Regions from separate parts of the Amorphus orientalis genome, predicted to be linked through region 4. Evidence: predicted binding sites of a transcription regulator. Region 4 holds the regulator's gene; each other region holds the start of a gene.
The links. The regulator LexA, encoded in region 4, represses DNA repair genes until DNA is damaged. The targets are predictions, from matches to a motif close to TGTTCNNNNTGTGTTCNG.

Region 1 (2,199 bases), on a different contig from region 4:
CGGGCCGGGATGGTCGGCCCTGGCGAGGCCCTGCGTCTCACCTTCGCCGATGGCGACGTGGCCGCGGTTGCCGCCGGTTCCGCGCCGCCCCGTCCGTCTTCCAGAACCAAGCGCACGCCGTCGCCGAAGGATCCCCGCGATCAGGGAACCTTGCTGTAGGCTGTGTCGGCCATGGCGGACGGGTGGCGGCCCGCCACAGCGGACCAGTCGTCAGGCCGGCTGCTCGGGATGGACCAGCGCGCGCGAGCGCAGCACCGACAGGCGCCGCCAGGAAATCACGCCGTCGAGCCCGCCGGATCGGCCACGCTTCTTTCCGGCGAGGGCGGCAGTCAGCGCCTGGCGGTTGGCCAGCAGGCCCTGCTCGGGCACCGGAAGGCCCAGAAAATGGCCCCGGAGGGCGACATAGGCCTGTGACAGGCGCCGGGGACGGACGAACTCGTCGAAGGCGAACCGGAACACCGCGGTCTGCTCGCCGGCGCGGCCGGCCCGCTCCGTCCGTTCGATGAAGGCGCCGACTTCGTTCTGCCAGCCCGGCTCCAGCGAGACCGTGGGCTCCAGGACCAGCACCCAGCTTCCGCGCTCGATGGCGGCGATGCCGGCCTCGATCCGCGCTTCGCGCGGCTGATCCATGGCGATCAGCCGGCATCCGGCCGCGTCCGCGACCTTGGCGGTACCGTCCGTCGAGGCCCGATCGGCCACGATCACTTCCGAGACGACGCCGTCGATCGCGCCGGGCACGAGCGCCGCAAGGCACCGTGCGAGCGCGAATTCACTGTTGTGTGTCGGAATAATGACGCTCAGCATGGATCGTCTCATATCATGTTGCATCGCACAAAGCGAGCCCGGAGCGATCAACATTCACGCAGGCCGGCGCCGAAGACGGCATTTTACGTCGACATCCGGCGCATTCCGGCCTTTGGCGGTCAGACTTCCCCCCTCTCCGGACGATGACTTTTCAGGCAGCGGCCGGCGGCACCGGACTGGTCTCGCTGCATGGCCTCCTAGGAATATTCTCTCTTGCGGAACCTGTTTGTTCCTGTATTGTTCTCTTCACGCCGACGTTGAGTCCGGCGGCGAAGCGCCGCTGGTGGCGCCGCCCGGCCCGTCGCGCAGTCAGCCCCGTTGGTGTCCCGAACATCCGGGACCCGGGAACAGGAGAGGTGGCCATGAACGCCCCTTTGCGCCAACCGATCGAACCCGATGCCGCCGCAGGCGCCCTGATCGCCGATCAGGCGGCTCCTCTTGCGAAGAAGGCCCGACGCGCTCGCCCTGCCCGGCACGCGCCGGTCGAGACGCCGGCCGGTGACGCCCCGTTCGGGGGCCGGCTCGACAGCGACCGCCGGCGCTGCCGGGGCGCGGCCGTCAATCCGTCCGGACGCTTCGAGCCGACCGCGCTGGAGGCATTCGACGACGGCTGGGAAAGTCTTGGCGACCTGCCCGCCCTGAAGACGGACGTGCGGCTCGAAACGCCCCGGTCCGTGATCACGCGCAATGAGTCCCCCGATATCGGCTTCGATCGCTCGATCAACCCCTATCGCGGTTGCGAGCACGGCTGTGTCTACTGTTTCGCGCGGCCGAGCCACGCCTATCTGGGCCTCTCGCCCGGCCTCGATTTCGAGACCCGGCTGACGGCCAAGCCGGACGCTGCCGCCGTTCTCGAACGGGAACTCGCCAGTCCCCGCTATCAGCCGAAGACCATCGCGCTCGGCACCAACACCGATCCCTATCAGCCCATCGAGAAGGAGCACCGGATCACGCGGTCGATCCTGGAGGTGCTGGAGCGGACCAACCACCCGGTGGGCATCGTCACCAAGTCGGCGATGGTGGTGCGCGACATCGACATCCTGCAGCGCATGGCGGAGAAGGGGCTCGCCAGGGTGGCGATCTCCATCACCACCCTGGACCGCAAGCTCGCCCGCGCGATGGAGCCGCGCGCTGCCACGCCGGAGCGGCGGATCGCCGCCGTCGAGGCGCTGTCGGCCGCCGGCATCCCCACCAGCGTCATGGTCGCGCCGATCATCCCGGCCCTCAACGACGGAGAGATCGAGACCATCCTGGAGCGGGCCGCCGCCGCCGGTGCCCGGGAGGCCGGGTACGTGCTCCTCCGGTTGCCGCTGGAAGTCTCGGACGTCTTCAAGGACTGGCTGCTCCGGCACTATCCGGACCGGTACCGCCGGGTGCTGTCGATCATCCGGGAAA
Region 2 (2,199 bases), 300 kb from region 4:
CGTCGATCTTGACCCGCTGGAAGCCCTTCTTCTGCAGCTCCGCCAGCTCATTGCGGTACTCGCCCTTGCGGCCGCGCACCATCGGCGCCAGCAGGTAGAGCCGCGTCTTCTCCGGCAACTCCAGTACCTTGTCGACCATCTGGCTGACGGTCTGGCTTTCGATCGGAAGGCCGGTGGCCGGCGAATAGGGCACGCCCACGCGTGCCCAGAGAAGGCGCATGTAGTCGTAGATCTCGGTGACGGTGCCCACCGTCGAGCGCGGATTGCGCGAGGTGGTCTTCTGCTCGATCGAGATGGCCGGCGACAGGCCGTCGATCTGGTCGACGTCCGGCTTCTGCATCATCTCCAGGAACTGGCGCGCATAGGCCGACAGGCTCTCGACATAGCGGCGCTGGCCCTCGGCATAGATCGTGTCGAAGGCGAGCGACGACTTTCCCGACCCGGACAGGCCGGTGAACACCACGAGCGAATCCCGCGGGATCTCAAGGTCCACGTTCTTCAGATTGTGCTCGCGGGCACCTTTGATCGCGATCGTCTTGTGCATGGAAACGAAGCCATCCGGTCTGGGTCTGACGCGGCGGGCCGAGCCGCCGGTGCGGCCTTCACCTACCGCCAAAAGGGAGGGGCCTGCAAACCCTGCGCCGGTAGCCGACTCGGGATCCCAGGCCTCGTGGACAAGAATGAATGTTCTACCAATGTTCCGGGCGTCGCGGCAACGCATCATGCCGCGCGAAAATGAGCCGGGCCGCAACCTGCTCTCCAGATAGGATCGCGGACAGGAATGGCCAGAGGCACGGCCGGCGAAGTTTTGTTCCGTGAATGTTCTTGTCTCCGCCGGCTGTTTCCGGCACAAATCGATGGAAACGCTCAACCCGTGGAGAAAACCCGTGGATCGCGCCGCCGGGCGATTGGTCATGGCGCGTGAGCCCGTTATCGTCCGCGACGCACCTGGCGGCGCGTGATAGTCAGCCGCGACACGAACCGACCAAGACCCAGCTCAAGGAGACCACCATGGCCGGCAGCGTCAACAAAGTGATCCTCGTCGGCAATCTCGGTGCCGATCCGGAAATCCGCCGAACCCAGGACGGCCGGCCGATCGCCAACCTGCGGGTGGCGACCTCGGAGAGCTGGCGCGACAAGAATTCCGGCGAGCGGCGCGAGCGCACCGAATGGCACCGGGTGGTCATCTTCAACGAGGGCCTCTGCCGGATCGCCGAGCAGTATCTGCGCAAGGGCTCCAAGGTCTATCTCGAGGGCCAGCTCCAGACCCGTGAGTGGGAAGACCAGTCCGGCCAGAAGCGCTACTCGACCGAAGTCGTGCTACAGGGCTTCAACTCGTCGCTGACCATGCTGGACGGCCGCGGTGAAGGCGGGGGCGGCGGCGGCGGCTCCTCGGGCGGCGGATATGGCGGCGGCAGCTCGTCGGGCTCCGGCGGCTTCGGACAGTCCGGCCCGATGGACCAGGGCGGCGGTGGCGGCGGCGGATATGGCCGCGACCTCGACGACGAGATCCCATTCTAAATCGCTCGGTCAGCCAAAAAACTCTCAAATACAATGATTTGAGAGGGGCTTTTCGTTCGATGCTGCAGGTCTGAGCGGAATTCTTCCCGCTCGGTTCGCTGCCGCACATTCGTCGGGCGCCCGGCGGCTGTCTTCATCCCTGGAGTATCGACGTGGCCTCAGTGGACATTCTGGACGCATGTTCGCGGGGCGGCATCCCTGATCGGCTCAACGAGGATGCGTTCGGCGCAGCCGGCCGCTTCGCCTGGGTGATCGACGGCGCGACCGGCGTCGGCGACGTCGAATGCCTCGACGGTCCGAGCGATGCGGCCTGGCTGTCGTCCACGGCGAGCGCAGTGATCGCGGAGCGAATCGCAGCCGGGACCGACGATCTGCCGGTGCTTCTCGACGCGACGATCCGCGAGCTTGCGGACCGGTTCGATCGCGAAGCTGTCCGAAGACCGAAGGCGCGGCATCAGCGTCCGACCGGCGCGATCCTCCTTGCCCGGTTCGACGATGCCGGGATCGACGTGATCGAACTCGGCGATTGCGTGCTCCTGGCGCGCGGCGAGAGCGGCGCCTTCGCATCGGTCGGTCTGGAACGGGCCGGGCGCGAAATGGAGCAGGCGGCGGCGCGGCGCATGCGGGAGGCCGGGGCGACGGTTGCCCATCCGGAGGTCCGCCGCCGGATGCAGGAGA
Region 3 (2,199 bases), on a different contig from region 4:
TCTTCGTTTTTCTTCCTCGCGCCATTGAGGGCTGCCGGGGCGAAGGGGTAGGTACATTCACTCCGGGTCCTTGACGAGTTGACGTCCGAGGTCCGTGACCTCCCACATCCGGGCGTTGTTGGCCGATCCACCGATCGCGGACACGCGGATGTACTTCTTCCAGGAGAGCGCATGAACGTGGTAGCGGACGTTGGCTGCGATCTCGGATTCCACCACGCCCTCGCCCTTCTCTCCCTGCATCAGGAAGATCAACCGCAGCACACAAAGCTGCCGCAGCGTTATTTCGGGGAAACCCGGCGGGATGCCCTCGGCGAAGGCTTTGAGCGGGGCGCTAGCGAGGCGAGCCAACGCCTCACGCTTCTGATCAGCCGCTTTCTGACGCGGCCCCTCGCATCGGCGAACGGCGGCCGCGGTCAGGGCCCGCACATCGTAGCCGAGCTTGCTCAGGTATGCGGTGCAGCCGGCCTTGTTGGGGCAACCTGCCGGCTTCGGGTCGGGGCATATACTGCATCGGGTTTCAGCAGAGGCGACCATCAGTACGCCTTCCCACCATTTGCCCGGTTTTCGGGCTTGTGATCGGCCCGGCCCTGATTGAACCGGTTCTTCTCGATGGTGGCGCCCGCAACGTCGAGGTCGCGACTGCCTGACGAGTCCAGCATGTGAAAGATCGCCAGGGCGAACCGGACTTCCTGAAGCGAGAAATCTTGCAGGAGCCGAGTGACCGCAATGAATGCTGACGGCACCCGACAGTTGCGCGCCGCCGCGGTGTCGAGGACGCGGATCGCGAAGTCGGCATACTCCACTTCGCGGCCGTCGCGTTCTGTGAGCTTGTCGTCCTTGAGGCTCTTCCGGTCGGCCTCCAGAGCCTCGGAAAGCTCGGAGTGCATAAGCGCGATCACCTCGCCGAAATTTCGCTCGATCGGCAGGCCGGTGGCCGGGTCCTGATACCACCCAGCTTCAACGGCCGTATCGTGAGCGAGGTTCTGGGCGGCCTGGAGCCCGCGGTATGCCAAGAACTCCTGATCCGTCATCTCATCTGTGTGCATGGCCTGTCCTCCAATCAATTATGCGGTCAATACCACTTTTTAAGTGCTATGCAAACTGAAAAAGTGAAAATCGTGACCCTTGACCATATTCTGCTTTTGTTCTCTTTCTCCACAGCATGGAGATGCGCCTCTGGGAATACCCGTATGTCGTTGTCCGGGTCTCGTGCCACGTCTGTCGGCGGCACGGGTCATACCGCCTCGCGCGCCTTGCCGATAAGCACGGCTCGGATATCCCGCTCGATCGGCTCCTGGAGGCGCTGGCGCGTGACTGCCCCTGGCGCGACCCCGCAGTGAAACGCAAAGCTCGCCAGGGCGAAGGATGTGGGGCTCACTTCCCCGACGTGGTTGGGCCAAGGCCGCCAGACCTGCCACCCGGTGGCGGCCTCCGGTTAATCCCAGGTGGAAAAGCCGCCTGATTTCAATTGATTATAAAGTTCTAAGGTAAGAGCTAGACGGCTAAAGGCCAGCCCCGCGCAAGCCCCGGGGAGCTTACTCCCCAGGGAATAAGCGGGAGCCTATTATGAGCCTATACGGGATGCTGCGGACAGGCGTGTCGGGGATGAACGCGCAGTCCACGAAACTCTCGACGGTCGGCGACAACATCGCCAACGCCGACACCACCGGATACAAACGCGCCTCGACCGAATTCTCTTCCCTGCTGATGCAGAACTCAAAGACTAGCTACAACTCGGGCTCGGTCGTCACCAATGTCCGCTACGCCATCAACCAAGAAGGGCCGCGGATCTACACCACGTCGCCGACCGACCTCGCGATCAACGGCAGCGGTTTCTTCGTTGTCCAGGACCCCTCGGGGCAGCCCTTCATGACCCGCGCTGGTGGTTTCCAGGTCGACGGTGCGACCGGCCTTCTGAAGAACCAAGCCGGCTTCACCCTCATGGGTTACGACGTGAGCGGCGGGCAGAACCCAAACGCGGTCCTAAACGGCTTTGCCAACATGGTCCCAGTCGACCTGACGGCCATGAATATGCAGGCAACGCCGACGACAGAGGGCACGTTCACCGCGAACCTCGACGCCCGTAAGCCGTCCCTGGCCTCTTTGATCGGGAACCTCAGTGGGGGCGAGCCAATAATGGCCGGCGTCACCGCAAGCGCCAACTCAGCCGCCTCGACCTACAATTCCACCACCTCCGTA
Region 4 (2,199 bases):
GCTGGGGCCTGGACGGGGTCGTGGCCGTCGCCAAACGGGTCGCGTCCCTGGGCGGCGATGCCGGCCATGTGGGCCGCATGCCCGCGGCAGCGGTGCTTCTGATGGCGGCCGGACTGCTCTGGCTCGCGCTCTGGACGGCCCGCTGGCGGGTTCTCGGCCTGCCGCTGGTCCTGGCCGGGCTGGCATTGACGCCTGCAGCCGCCCGTCCGGATATCCTGGTCTCCGACGACGGCCGCACGGTCGCTGCCCGCGGCACCGACGGTCGCCTGACAATCGCGACGGCACGGGGCGGGGATTTCGCGGCCGCGATGTGGCTCAGGGCCGACGGCGATCCGCGTCCTCTGGAAGACGTCACGGTGCGCGCCGGCGTCAGCTGCGACCCGTTCGGCTGCACGCTGCCGATTGCCCGCGGTCCCGGCGACATCGGTGGCCGCCGGATCGCCTTCGTGGAGCAGTCCCAGGCATTTCTATTGGATTGCCGCAGGGCGGAGATCCTGGTGACACGCCACACCCGTCCCGCCGGGTGCGAGGGGCCTCGGCTGGTGATCGACCGTCACATGCTGATGGAGCAGGGTGCTCTCGCGCTCTTTCGCATAAAGGATCCGCCCGGATACCGGATCGAGCGGGCCCGCCCGCCGGTGCCGCGACCGTGGAGCGCACGACCTGTGATCAGGAGATAACGCGGTTCTGGAAGACCGCCGGTGTCCGTTCGGCCCGAAACCGCTCAATAGCTGCGGAACAGGGCGACGAGCTTGCCCTGGATGCGCACCCGATCGGGTCCGAAAATCCGCGTCTCATAGGCCGGATTGGCCGCTTCCAGCGCGATGGACCCGCCCTTGCGCCGCAGCCGCTTCAGCGTGGCTTCCTCATCGTCGACGAGCGCCACAACGATGTCGCCGCTGTCGGCAGTGTCGGACCGTTTGATCAGCACCGTGTCGCCGTCGAGGATGCCTGCCTCGATCATGGAATCGCCACGGACCTCCAGCGCGAAGTGTTCTCCGCCGCCAACGAGGTCGGCCGGGACGGTGATCTGATGGCTTTCGGTCTGGATGGCGGCGATCGGAACGCCGGCAGCAATGCGGCCCATCACGGGGACGGTCAGGCCGGCGATCTCCGCGGGCTCGGGCTCCCGGGCGGGGACCGGCGGCGCCTTGCCGCGCGAGCCCTCGATCACTTCCGGCGCGAAGCCTTTGGTGCGCGGGCCGGCAAGGCCGGCATTGGCCGACTCGGGAAGCCGCAGCACTTCCAGTGCCCGTGCGCGGTTCGGCAGGCGCCGGATGAAGCCACGCTCTTCGAGCGCCGTGATCAGCCGGTGAATGCCGGACTTGGAGCGCAGGTCGAGCGCTTCCTTCATCTCGTCGAACGACGGCGGGACCCCGGTCTCCTTCAGTCGCTCATGGATGAACATCAGGAGTTCGTGTTGCTTGCGGGTCAACATGTCTTCGGCCCCACCCCTCGGTCCGGCGCATCGCAAATGCGTACAAATCAGGAACGAACACTACGCGTTCCATATGTGTTCCGCAAGGGTTAATGGCCGGTTACCCGATGGAAGGTGGAAACGGAGAACAGTGTAAGGCCACGGTGTGGCGGGCAGTGTGTCCGACGGTGTCAGAGCCGGATGATCCGGCAGGTCTCGCCGGCGCGGGCGTCGGGCGCGTGGGCTGGACGGACCAGGAGCGCCTTCGCAACGGCGAGGGTGGAGAGCATCGATGAGTCCTGCACGGAGAACGGCTCCACCAGCGGGGGCCCGGTCGGGCTTTCCGCCACCCGGGCGCGGACATAGTCCTCTCGGTCGCCGTTGGCCGGCATGTCCGAGGCTAGGACCGCGGGCTCGAACCACGGTCCGGGATCGGTGTCGCCCTGAAGGGCTCGCAGAAGCGGCGTCAGGAACAGAAGGGCGCAGACCAGGCTGGAGACCGGGTTACCCGGAAGTCCGAGCACCCTGAGATCGCTCAGCCGGCCGAAGATCAGCGGCTTTCCGGGCCGCATGGCGATCTTCCAGAAGCCGAGCTCCATGCCGACGTCGCCGAACGCCTGTTTGACCAGATCGTGCTCGCCGACCGAGGCGCCGCCGAGGGTGACGATCACGTCCGCGCCGCTCGCCCTTGCCCTGGCGAGGGCATCGGCGGTGGCTTCCCGTGCGTCGGGGACGATCCCGAGATCGAGGGGCTCGCCGCCAGCGGCCGCAATCATCGCGGC

Region 1: the regulator LexA is predicted to act here: its motif matches at 1,032-1,049, upstream of J2S73_RS15010 (PA0069 family radical SAM protein).
Region 2: the regulator LexA is predicted to act here: its motif matches at 810-827, upstream of J2S73_RS11420 (single-stranded DNA-binding protein).
Region 3: the regulator LexA is predicted to act here: its motif matches at 1,133-1,150, upstream of J2S73_RS21110 (nucleoside triphosphate pyrophosphohydrolase family protein).

Annotation. Positions count from the first base shown of each region.
Region 1 is NZ_JAUSUL010000003.1:111,705-113,903, forward strand. It holds gene xseA (exodeoxyribonuclease VII large subunit) at 1-159, shown strand, start outside; gene J2S73_RS15005 (glycosyltransferase) at 211-804, opposite strand; gene J2S73_RS15010 (PA0069 family radical SAM protein) at 1,167-2,199, shown strand, end outside.
Region 2 is NZ_JAUSUL010000002.1:781,151-783,349, forward strand. It holds gene uvrA (excinuclease ABC subunit UvrA) at 1-544, opposite strand, end outside; gene J2S73_RS11420 (single-stranded DNA-binding protein) at 1,012-1,521, shown strand; gene J2S73_RS11425 (protein phosphatase 2C domain-containing protein) at 1,674-2,199, shown strand, end outside.
Region 3 is NZ_JAUSUL010000008.1:42,232-44,430, forward strand. It holds gene J2S73_RS21100 (hypothetical protein) at 1-57, opposite strand, end outside; gene J2S73_RS21105 (hypothetical protein) at 58-534, opposite strand; gene J2S73_RS21110 (nucleoside triphosphate pyrophosphohydrolase family protein) at 534-1,046, opposite strand; gene J2S73_RS21115 (flagellar hook-basal body complex protein) at 1,567-2,199, shown strand, end outside.
Region 4 is NZ_JAUSUL010000002.1:481,593-483,791, forward strand. It holds gene J2S73_RS10045 (ComEC/Rec2 family competence protein) at 1-680, shown strand, start outside; gene lexA (transcriptional repressor LexA) at 725-1,438, opposite strand; gene J2S73_RS10055 (molybdopterin molybdotransferase MoeA) at 1,609-2,199, opposite strand, start outside.